DNA from 2 places in the Clostridium sp. CTA-5 genome. Region 2 is predicted to be linked to the other one. Evidence: riboswitches for the same ligand, from Rfam matches in the RefSeq annotation. Region 2 holds a riboswitch; the other holds the start of a gene.
The links. Region 2 has a riboswitch for FMN ahead of ACYUET_RS16345 (ECF transporter S component). Riboswitches for the same ligand answer to the same signal wherever they lie in the genome.

Region 1 (6,433 bases), on a different contig from region 2:
TTGCTAATGTTGGCATTAATGAAGTTCCCTTTATTAACATCTTTACATCTGTTTTAGTATCAGAAATTATAGTAAATTGTGTAGCTTCTGACCCTGTACCAGCTGTTGTTGGTATTGCAACAATTGCTGGTAACTTGTTGATTATTTGTTTATCCATATAATCAGATATATCACCGGAGTTACTTACCATCATTGCTATTGCTTTAGCTGAATCTATTGAACTTCCCCCTCCAACAGCTATAACAAAATCACAAGATTCTTTTTTATACAACTCTACCCCTTTTTTTATCATTGTGTCAGTAGGCTCACTATTTATTTCATCATATACAATATTTATAACTTTCTCTTTATTCAAAACATCAATAACAGCTTGTACATTACCTAATCTAATCATAATATTATCTGTAACAATTAAAGCTTTTTTACCAAAAGATTTTAAATTATCTCCACTATATTCCAAAGAATTTTTTCCTGTTAAAATTTTATTTGGCATTATAAATTCACTTAACATTTACCTTCCCCCTTTAGAGTATTTTTTGGTTAAGTTTTTGTTACCTTATGGTTATATTATAGTCATATATTTTATCAATTGTCAATATATACCTTTATTATTTTTATTTTACATTTTTGTATGTTTTTATTGGGTATTTTTTGATATAATTATGGTAATATATTTTTACTTTTTGGATTTATTTAATTTATAATGAATCACTATTATTTTTAAGTAGGATAAAAAGAAAGGAAGAAATTTAAATGCGTTTAAAAAGAATTGATTTGTTGGAGGAATATATTTATAAACATAAAACTGTATCTCTTGACAAACTTTGTGAAGAGTTTAAAATATCAAAAAATACTATTCGAAGAGATATAGATGTTTTAGTTAACAAAGGAGTGATAAAAAAAGTATATGGTGGTGTTACCATAAATAATTCTATTAATGAATTGCTACCATTTGAAGAAAGAACAATAAAAAATAATAATGCTAAAGTAGATATTGCTAAAAAAGCCGCTGATTTTATTGAGGATGGGGATTCTGTATTCATAGATTCAGGAACCACTACATTAAACATTATTGATTATTTAAATGAGAACATCAATATAACTCTTTTTACTAATAGCATTAATGTTATTTTAAAAGCAATTCCTTATCAAAATATTGATATAGTATGTTTATCTGGTAAATTTAATAGAACTACCTCTTCTTTTACTGGCTTAAATTCAAGTGAGGTTTTGTCATCTTATAATATAAATAAATGTTTTATGGCTTGCACTGGTATTTCATTAGAAAATGGAGTTACACATACTTCTCCTAATGAATTTAAAATAAAAAAAGTGGCAATATCTAAAAGCCATAAACGTTTTTTACTCGCTGATAGTTCTAAATTTGATGTAGTTTCTTTAATGACTTTTTGTGATGTGAAAGATTTAGATTGCGTAATTACAAATGAACATCCTTCCAGCGATTTTATTGATTATTTTAATAATTATGACGTTAAACTTATCGTTTCTAGTTAAAGTAAAAGGAAATGTTACAAAACAGATATTTATAAATTTTCATAAATAAAAACCATGCATATAATAAAATTTATTTTTCCTATTTATGCATGGTTTTTGTTTTTATATAGGGCTTATATATATTTTTTTCAACAGGCTCTTTTTAATATTATTTTAATGTATTAATTAAATTAGCCATTTCTATAGCTGATACTGCGCAATCATATCCTTTATTTCCTGCTTTAGTTCCAGCTCTTTCTATAGCTTGTTCTATAGTATTAGTTGTAAGTATTCCAAACATTACAGGTTTTTCTGCTTCTAATGAAATACTAGCTATACCTTTTGATACTTCCGCACAAACATAATCATAATGTGATGTAGATCCTTTTATTACTGCACCTAAACATATTACTCCATCATATTTAGGATTCTTCGCCATCTTTTTAGCTATTAATGGAATTTCAAATGCGCCTGGTACCCAAGCTATATCTATATCTTCTTCATTAACTCCATGTCTTTTAAGACCATCTAATGCACCATCTAAAAGTTTACTTCCTATAAATTCATTAAATCTTCCCACTATTATTCCAAATTTTAATCCTTCTGCAACCAATTTTCCTTCAAATGTATTCATTTTTCATTCCTCCAATTTATTATAATTTTAATTATTTTTAATTTATTTCTATGTTTTAAAATATCAACGTTCACTAAAAATATAGTGAAATTTATATATTTAATAAATGATTCATTCTTTCTTTTTTAGTTTTTAAGTAAAATTCATCACTTTTATTTAATGGCATTTCAACTGGAACTCTTTCTATAACATCAATTCCATTTTCTTTAAGTCCTTCTATTTTTTCAGGATTATTAGTAATCAGTCTTATCTTTTTTACGCCTAAATTCTTTAGCATATCAGAACTTGCTTTATAATCTCTTAAATCTGGTGCAAATCCTAATGCTAAGTTTGCGTCTACTGTATCTAATCCTTCATCTTGAAGTGAATATGCTTTTAATTTATTTAAAAGTCCTATTCCTCTTCCTTCTTGCTTCATATATAAAAGTATTCCGCTTCCTTCATTAGCTATCATTTTCATAGAAGCCTCATATTGTTCTCCACAATCACATTTTCTTGATCCTAAACTATCTCCAGTTAAACATTCTGAATGTACTCTAACAAGTACTGGTTCTTCTTTTGTTATGTCCCCTTTAATTAAAGCTAAATGACATTTTTCTGTCCCTTTTTCTTTAAATGCTACTACTTTAAAATCTCCAAATTTAGTTGGAAGATTTGCTTCAACTTCTTTTTTTACAATACTTTCATTCTCTAATCTATATTTTATTAAAGATTCTATAGTTAAGATTTTAATATCATGCTCTTTGGAAAATTCAATTAAATCGTCTCTTCGTGCCATTGTTCCATCATCTTTTATTATTTCGCATATTGCAGCTGCTCCTTTAAATCCTGCAAGTTTTGATAAATCTACTGAAGCTTCTGTATGTCCTATTCTTTCAAGTACCCCTCTTTTTTTCGCAATAAGTGGAAATACGTGGCCTGGTCTTCTAAAATCATTCGGATTATTACTTTCTACTAATTTATTTATTGTATGCGCTCTCTCAAATGCTGAAATTCCAGTTGTTGTATCTATATAATCAACAGATACTGTAAATGCTGTTTCATGATTATCTGTATTATTTTCTACCATCGGATTTAATCCTAATTTAATAGCTATCTCCTCCTCTACTGGTGCACATAAAAGCCCTTTTGCATATTTAATCATAAAATTTATATTTTCTCCTGTAGCTTTTTCTGCTGGAATTACTAAATCACCTTCGTTTTCTCTACCTTCATCATCAACAATTATTACCATCTTGCCTTCTTTAAAGTCCTTTATACATTCTTCTACACTACTAAATTTCAATTTTCTCACCTCATAAAAATATTTTTTTATTTAAAACCCATTTTCTCTTAAAAACTCCAAGGTTATATTACTTTTACTCTGAACATTTTCTGCTTCATCTTTTTTAGGTATTAACTTTTCTATATATTTTCCTACTACATCACACTCTAAGTTAACAAGTGATTCTAACTTTTTATCACATAAAATTGTATTTTCTAATGTATGTGGTATTACAGATACTTTAAATGTATTATCATCTACATAAGCTACTGTTAAGCTTATCCCATCTATTGATATGGATCCTTTGTATATTATGTACTTCAATACATTTTTGGATGATGATATTGTAAACCATGTACCATCTTCTTTTTTGTCAATTGATACTATCTTACCAATACCATCTATATGTCCACTTACAATATGCCCTCCAAACCTATCTTCTAACTTCATAGCTCTTTCAAGGTTAATCTTATCTCCAATTTTTAAATTTCCTAAAGTACTCTTATCTAAAGTTTCGCCCATAATATTAGCTTTAAATGAAGAACTAGTCATCTCTAAAACAGTAAGACATACTCCATTTGATGCTATACTATCGCCTATTTTAGTTCCTTCTAATACTTTATTTGCATTAATCTCTATTAATCCAAAACCACTATTTAAATTAAGTGATTCTACTCTACCTACCTCTTCAATAATTCCAGTAAACATTTCTTTTAATCCCCCTTTATTTACTATTTTTTATTACTATTTTTTATATAGCCTTCTATAACTATCTCATCACCTATATTTTTATAAGTTAAATTCTTTAAATTTACAGCATCACTTAATTTCCTAAATCCCTCTCCACCTATGCTTCCTTTGCTGTTTACTCCTCCTATAATTTTAGGAGCAATATAAAATCTAACTTTATCCACTATTCCTTGTTGCAACGAAGAAAAATTAATTTTTCCTCCACCTTCTACTAAGATTGAATCTATTTGAATTTTTCCAAGTTCAATCATAAGATCTTTTAAATCAACTTTTTTATTTTTATCTTTTACCTTAATAACCTTAATTTCTTCTTTTAATAATTGTTGCATCTTTATTTGGTCAGCATACCTAGTAGTAGCTACTATGGTGACTGCATCTTTATTTTTTATTACTTTAGAATTAATAGGAATTCTTAGCTTACTATCTAAAATGATTCTTACAGGATTTCTTCCATTATCAATTCTGCATGTAAGATTTGGATCATCATTAATAATTGTATTTACTCCAACCATAATAGCTGATAATTTTTTTCTTAATATATGACCGTCTTTTCTTGCTGCTTCTGAAGTAATCCATTTAGACTCACCTATAGATGTAGCTATTTTTCCATCTAGTGAAGTAGCACTTTTTAAAACTACAAAAGGAAGTTTTGAAGTAATATATTTAATAAATATCTCATTAAGTTCTTTACACTCTTTTTCTCTTATTCCAACTACTACTTCGATACCGTTTTCTTGCAGTTTTTCAATACTTTTTCCTGCTACTAGTGGATTAGGGTCTAACATCCCTATTACTACTTTTTGAAACTTGTTTTTAATTATTAAGTCAACACACGGTGGTGTTTTTCCATAATGATAACAAGGCTCTAATGTAACATAAATTGTACTTCCTTCTAGTATTTCAGTAGAATTTTTAACTGCATTTACTTCTGCATGTGGCCCTCCATAGTATTCATGATACCCTTGAGCTATTATTTTTCCATTTTTCACTATCACAGCACCAACTAACGGATTAGGATTTACTTTTCCTATACCTTTTTTAGCTAAATCTATAGCTAAGTCCATATAATTTTCATTCATCTTCTCACCCACTTTAATATTACTTATTTAGTTTTATCTATATTTAATTTTTTAAACTCTATTTTGATATAATTTATCTTTCTATTTCAATTTTTCTAATTTTATAAAAAAACAAAAAGACCTCTGAAGTTTTAAATATCTTCAGAGGTCTATAAACAAACATATTTAATGAATGATTACATCATTTAAAATAATTTTAAATAATCTACTCCATATAACATAAACTAATGCTTAAATTAATATTTTATAAATTAAAAACCCTGAACTCTAAATTTTAAGTTCAGGGAATAAAACATTCTAAATAACATAACTAAAAACCTAATAATAATTTAATTAGATTGATATATCATTCTCTTCTTTCATCCAGACTTTACTGTCGGCTTCGGAATCTAACCGAATCTGCTAAAAATAGCTCGCGGGCTTTACCGCCGGTAGGGAATTTCACCCTGCCCTGAAGATAATTTATTTAATTATATTTTCATATTATCACTTTTTTTGATTTATGTAAAGATTATTCTAAAATTTACTTAATTACTCATTTCTATTTTGAAATTTATATTCATTCCTTTTACCCAATTAATAGTTTCAACTGAATCAGTCCATGCTTCTAAACTATATTTAATATAATGCATAGCCTCAGCTTCACTACCGAATTTTGATATATTAGGTAATACCTTAGGAAGTTTCTTTTGTTTTATAATATATTGTATTACAAATGAATTTTTCTTATATGCTTTTCTTAGCATATCTTCTGCTTCCTTAATACGTCCTGTCTTATATAATAATAGTGCATTACTGTATACAACTGCTGCTAAATAATCATTCTTATATGTTTTGAAAAGTTTTTCTGCATCATCATATTTTTTTTCAATTAATAACCAACTAGATAAAATTCCTCTAAGCATTAAATTATCTTTTTCATTATATTCTAAAAGTTCAAAAGCATTTTTGATTGCCCCATCTCTCTCTCCCATTTTCCATAACTTAATTGCTAAAGTATATTTAGCTCCAAAAAATGGTTGAGCTTCTCTTCTTTTAAAAGTTTCTCTTGAAGCATTTTTTAAATCATCTATTCCTAAAATATTCTTTCCTGCATTAACAGCCTTCTCTAGTAATTCTTTTTGTTCATTTTCACTTAAATTATTATTCTTTGATAATATTATATAAGCATCTGAACAATTTTCACAAATACTTAAAGCTTCTTTTGCATAT
Region 2 (6,433 bases):
ATCATATTTCAGGTATAAATGCAACTATAGCTAAAAATATTGTTGAGTACAGAGAAGAAGTTGGAAAGTTTACATCAAGAAAAGAATTATTAAAAGTAAAAAGATTAGGTAAAAAAGTTTATGAACAATGTGCTGGATTTTTAAGAGTTGATGATAGTAAGGAACCATTAGATAATACAGCGGTTCATCCAGAATCTTACGATATAGCTAAGAAATTAATAGAATTATTAGGATATGATAAGAAAGATTTAAAAAATAACAATTTAACAGATATTGAAGAAAGAGCTGAAGCTAAAGGGTTAAAAAATTTAAGTGATACCTTAGAAGTTGGAGAGCTTACATTAAAAGATATAATTAAAGAATTAAAGAAACCAGGAAGAGACCCTAGAGAAGAAATGCCAAAACCAATACTTAAAACAGGTATAATAGAGATTAAAGATTTAAAGCCTGGAATGGTCTTAGCTGGTACAGTTAGAAATGTATCTGATTTTGGAGCATTTGTAGATATCGGAGTTCATCAAGACGGATTAGTTCATAAGAGCCAAATGGCAAATAGATTTGTAAAGCATCCATTAGATATAGTAAAAGTTGGTGACATAGTAAAGGTAGCTATTATAGAAGTTGACGAAAAGAGAAAGAGAATATCTTTAACTATGAAAGATATTGATGAATCATTAGATAAATAAATATAGAACTAAAAACTATTAATTTTAATTATATAAAGATAGAAAAAGGGGTGTCTCGAGATATAGTATATTGCTTTCGAGATGCCCCTTTATTATATTAGTTATTATTAGTTAAAAAATAGTCTAATAAATCTTCAATAGTAATAATGCCAACAAGTTTTTCATCTTGAAGAACAGGCATTGCAATAATCTCATTTTTTCTTAAACGGTTAGCTACAGTTATTAAATCTTCATTTGCTTGTGCAATAATTACTGATTTAGACATAACCCATTCAACAGGACAACTAGAGTAGTGTCCAGGTTGAACCATAAATCTATATATATCAGCTTTAACCACCATACCTACTAGTTTTGAGTTATCGTCCACAACTGGCATACCATTAATATTAAGATTATCCATAGAAGTTAATACATTATCTATAGAATCATTTATATTAACAGTATGAAAATTTGGTTTTATAATTTCGTTTATAATCATGATTTTATCTCCCTTTTTAAATATTGTTTATAATCAAAGTTTACTATAGAATAACATAAATTTAAACAAATAATAATAAATTAAAGTTGATTATATATTATATTTTTATATTAGAAAATAATATTATTCTAAAATCTCTTTTATACATTCCACACATATTTTAACTAAAAATTCCATTTCTTTTTTATCAACAATTATAGAATAAAATATTTCAAATTTATAATGTTAAGGCGTATAATATAATGGCTATAATATTTTGCATTCATATATTAGAAATGGAGGATTAAATGAAGAAAAACACATTTTATACGGACAGAAGAAACATTGTATTGTTAGCAACACTATGTTGCATACTATGGGGAAGTGCTTATCCTGCGATAAAAGCTGGATATTCACTATTTAATATAAATTCAAATGATATAGAATCTAAACTTATATTTGCTGGATATAGATTTGCATTAGCAGGAATATTAGTTTTATTATTAGAAATAGTGAAAAAGAAAAGCATATTTGATTTTTCTATAAAACAATTTGGAGAAATAACTTTACTTGGTTCAATGCAAACAGCACTTCAATATATATTTTTTTATGTAGGCTTATCGTATACTACAGGCGTTAGAGGTTCTATAATTAATGGAACAGGTACTTTTGTGAGTATTATTTTAGCACATTTTATTTATAAAAATGATAAACTGAATTTTAATAAAATATCAGGTTGTATTATAGGATTTCTCGGAGTAGTTATTGTCAATTTAAATGGACAATCAGTTGCAGGAAATTCTTTCACATTTAAGGGTGAAGGTTTTATGATGATTGCAGCAATTATTTTTGCAGCTTCTGCAATATATGGGAAAAAAATTACGCAAAATAAGGATGCGTCTATAGTTACAGGTTATCAATTATTTATAGGTGGAGTTATATTAATAATTTTAGGATATATTTTAGGTGGAAGCTTAACAGGATTTACTTTTAATTCTACAGTATTATTGGTATATATGGCTTTATTATCATCAGTATCATTTGCTGTTTGGACACAATTATTAAAATACAATAAGGTTGGAGTAATATCAGTTTTCAATTTTTTAGTGCCTGTATTTGGAGCATTATTATCTGCAATATTCCTTGGAGAAAATATATTTGATATCAAAATATTAATAGCATTAATACTTGTATGCTTAGGAATATTTTTAGTTTATAAAGAAAAGAAAGATAAAAATATCTTAAGCAATGAAATATAATTAAGTTAGCATTTTAAATAATGGCTGTCTTAAAAACATTTTTATGTTTTTAAGACAGCTTTTATAATTTTTATAAGATAAATTTATAAAAAAATTACTTCAAAATATTGACATATTAAGATGAAAGTTTTACTATATAATAGTAGTACATGTAGTACTACTATTATTACAAAAGGGGAAGAAGGGTAAAAAATGGTCAAGAAAATATTTAATAATAATACATACTTAAGTGCTATGCTAGCAATCGCAATACCAGTTTCTATTCAAAGTTTATTTCAAGCTTCTTTGAGTATTATCGATCAAATTATGGTTGGACAACTTGGAGAAAATGCAATCGCAGCTGTAGGTTTAGGCTCTAGATTTCCTAATATCTTTATAATAACTTTAAATGCTATTGGTGGAGCAACTTCTATTATGGTATCTCAATTTTGGGGTAAAAAAGATAAGGAGAATATAGCACGTTCATTTGGAGGAAATTTATTTGTTGGACTTGCTATAACATTAATATTTTCAATATTTTCATTATTTTTTTCACATCAAGTTCTAGCTTGTTATACAAAAGATATACAAATAATAGAACTAGGAAGTGACTATCTTAGGATTACTGCAGTTGGATATATACCAATACTTTTAATTACTATGTATTCATCAGTTTTAAGAAGTACAGAACATGTTAAATTACCAATGTTTGCAGGAATATTTGGAATAGTAATGAATACTTTTCTAAACTATATCTTTATATTTGGTAAATTAGGATTTAATAAAATGGGAGTACAAGGAACTGCTTATGCTACAACTATAACTAGAACTATAGAAATATTAATAATTATTATATATGTGTATGTTAAAAAGTATCCAGGAGCATTTAAATTAAAACAAATATCTGATTTATCAGTTGAATTTATAAAAAAAATAATGGTTATAAGTACTCCAATCTTAATAAATGAATTTTTATGGGCAGTAGGCGAAACAATGTATTCTATTGTATATGGAAGAATGGGTACATCGGAAGTTGCTGCAATGACATTAACATATCCAATACAAAATTTAAGTATAGGTTTTTTCTCAGGGGTTAGTGTTGCAGCAGGAATTATGGTAGGAAATAAATTAGGTAAGAATGAGAATGAACAGGCTTTTAAATATTCGAAAAAATTTGTTAAGCTAGGTTTTGTTGGTTCAATGATTTTTGGAATTTTATTAGTAATATCATCTAAATTATATGTGGTTATATTTAATATATCTGATGATCTGAAGGATTATACAATTAAACTTTTAATAATGTTTGCAATAGTATTATGGGTTAAAGTTTCAAATATGATTATTGGAGGAGGAATTTTAAGAAGTGGTGGACAAACTAAATATACCTTATATTTAGATATGTTTGGAACTTGGGGAATCGGGGTCCCAATGGGATTTATAGCAGCATTTGTTTTTAAATTGCCTATACAATGGGTTTACTTACTATTATCAAGTGAGGAGCTTGCAAGATTAATAATTGGACTTAAATTAATGTATTCTAAGAAATGGATGGTAAATATAACTGAATAATAAAAATAAGTTATTATTTTAGAATTACGCTATGTTTTCAAAGTAGTGTTGATATTGTAGTATAAACATTCATTTAAAAGATAGCTTACATTTAAATGAGAAAATTTTAATTAATATATAAGTATTGTCAAAATAATAACAAAGTTATATAATAAAAATGTAATGAAAATTAAAAATATATCTTCAGGGCAGGGTGAAAATCCCTACTGGCGGTACAGCCCGCGAGCTTAGTTTAAGCAGATTCGGTGTAATTCCGAAGCCAACAGTATAGTCTGGATGAAAGAAGGTAACCTATTAGGAATTAAGATTTTTTTCTTATTTTTTTAGTATATGCCCTGATGTGTTTTACATCAGGTTTTTTTTATTCTTTAGGAAATTATATACTTTAAAATCTGTGGATAACCTCTAGAATATCTTGTCTTATAGGTATTATAAGTACCAACTAAAGAATAAAAAATAATCATATGCCGCACCATTATTCCTGCACTACGTTTGGAAAGGGTGCATGGCTAAAAAAAATCGACGCTCCACAGTCGCTTAGTGATTTTTTTATTATTTAGAAAACTATATAGTCAAATTTGTGGATAAGCTATATTAAAATTAGTTTAAAAATGTAGAGAGATTATCTAAAGAATAAAAAAGAAAGCATATAAAGCTAATAAGATATTAAAATCAAAAACCTAATAAGCTACACCGAGGAGATAATCTTTTGGGAGGCAAAAAATGAATAAAAGCACAAACAAATTAATTAAAATTTCTTTATTATCAGCAATAGCACTTATACTTATGTATTTTGAATTTCCAGTAATTCCAATTTTCCCATGGCTTAAAATAGATTTAAGTGATGTACCAGCATTGCTTGGAGCCTTTGGATTTGGACCATTAGTAGGAGTACTAATAGAATTTATAAAGAATATATTGATATTATTAATAAAGGGAAGTCAGAGCAGTTTTGTAGGAGAACTTGCAAACTTTTTAATAGGAGCATCATTAATATTACCAGCGGGTATAGTGTACAATAGAAATAAAAGTAAAAAAACTGCCATATTAGGGATGATTTTAGGTGGAGTTTGTATTGAAATAGTAGGAATATTAGCTAATGTATACCTATTATTACCAGCATATGGAATGAATTTAGAAAGTGCTGAATTGTTAAAATATGTTACCTGGGGATTACTACCTTTTAATGGAATAAAATCAATTTTAGTTTCAGTATTAACATATATTTTATATAAAAAAGTATCAGTTTCTATTTTTAAAGTTGATTCTAATTTTGGAAGTCAAAAAAATAATAAGAAAACAATAATACAATAATATATAAGTTCCAATAAAGTTTGTTTATTAATATAAATCTTAGAATATTTATAAATAGTACTACCACCAACTATAGTGAGGAACTTATATAGAAAAATTTATGATATATATGCTTCTAACTAGATATTATTAATTAAAGATACAATTTTCTATAAAAATTATATAAAAGATTATAAATGTATTAACTTAATTAGAACATATATATAGAAAAACAGTAAGGATTAAAAAATTCTTACTGTTTTTTATCTATACGCCACATTATTATAGCGTCTTCTTTATTATCTTCATAGTAATTTTTTCTTATACCATTTTCTCTAAAACCGAATTTATGATATAAGTTTTGAGCAATAATATTTCCTGCACGTACTTCTAAAGTATATGATTTACATCCTTTATTTTTAGTATAATCAATTAAAGCTTTCAATAATTCAGAACCGACCTTTTGTTTTCTATAATCAGGATGAACTGCAATATTAGTTATATGTGCTTCATCAAGTATTAGCCAGGCACCAGCAAAACCTACAACTTTGTTATCAATTTTTGCAACAATATAAGTAGCTAAAGGATTAGATAATTCGTCTAAATAAGATTTTTTACTCCAACAAACTGAAAAACTTAAAGAACTAATTTCTAATACTTCATCAATATCCTCTTCATTTAATAAACTAGTTTGTAATTGCATTACTTAGTTTCATCCTTTGCTCATATTCTCTTTCAGCTTGTGGTTTTTTTAGATAAAATGGAGCAGAATTAGGATCATCGTAGTTACCGTTTTTTAGCATTTTTATTCCTAATTCTCCTAAAGAAGAAGCTCTTATTATATTTAAATGATTTGATGGAAAATTACAATTTAAACAATTTTCTAATAAGTATTCTTTGTTATTTGGTACTCCATCTCCAATAAACATAACTTTTTCTCCTTTAGAATTAAGCATATCAACTAATTCATTAATATCAATAGCTGAATAATCCATTATTTTTTCTAATTCACCATTACAAGTTTTATATAATGCAGTATATACATTATTTCTTAGTGCATCCATTATAGGACAGATAATTCCATCAAATGAGGCTACACTAAATGCAAGTGCATCTAAGCTAGATATACTAACATAAGGTTTATTACTTCCAAAACTTAAACCTTTAATAGTAGCCATTCCTATTCTTAA

Region 1: another riboswitch for FMN. It lies ahead of ribD (bifunctional diaminohydroxyphosphoribosylaminopyrimidine deaminase/5-amino-6-(5-phosphoribosylamino)uracil reductase RibD); the one in region 2 lies ahead of ACYUET_RS16345 (ECF transporter S component).

What each region holds. Positions count from the first base shown of each region.
Region 1 is NZ_BAAAAT010000005.1:322,717-329,149, reverse strand. Features, by position in the region: gene ACYUET_RS12190 (iron-containing alcohol dehydrogenase) at 1-511, opposite strand, end outside; gene ACYUET_RS12185 (DeoR/GlpR family DNA-binding transcription regulator) at 754-1,515, shown strand; gene ribH (6,7-dimethyl-8-ribityllumazine synthase) at 1,664-2,128, opposite strand; gene ACYUET_RS12175 (bifunctional 3,4-dihydroxy-2-butanone-4-phosphate synthase/GTP cyclohydrolase II) at 2,220-3,413, opposite strand; gene ACYUET_RS12170 (riboflavin synthase) at 3,444-4,100, opposite strand; gene ribD (bifunctional diaminohydroxyphosphoribosylaminopyrimidine deaminase/5-amino-6-(5-phosphoribosylamino)uracil reductase RibD) at 4,124-5,221, opposite strand; FMN riboswitch at 5,569-5,684, opposite strand; gene ACYUET_RS12160 (DUF6398 domain-containing protein) at 5,749-6,433, opposite strand, start outside.
Region 2 is NZ_BAAAAT010000011.1:90,113-96,545, forward strand. Features, by position in the region: gene ACYUET_RS16325 (Tex family protein) at 1-686, shown strand, start outside; gene ACYUET_RS16330 (CBS domain-containing protein) at 784-1,164, opposite strand; gene ACYUET_RS16335 (DMT family transporter) at 1,452-2,402, shown strand; gene ACYUET_RS16340 (MATE family efflux transporter) at 2,595-3,950, shown strand; FMN riboswitch at 4,126-4,242, shown strand; gene ACYUET_RS16345 (ECF transporter S component) at 4,674-5,264, shown strand; gene rimI (ribosomal protein S18-alanine N-acetyltransferase) at 5,497-5,946, opposite strand; gene tsaB (tRNA (adenosine(37)-N6)-threonylcarbamoyltransferase complex dimerization subunit type 1 TsaB) at 5,930-6,433, opposite strand, start outside.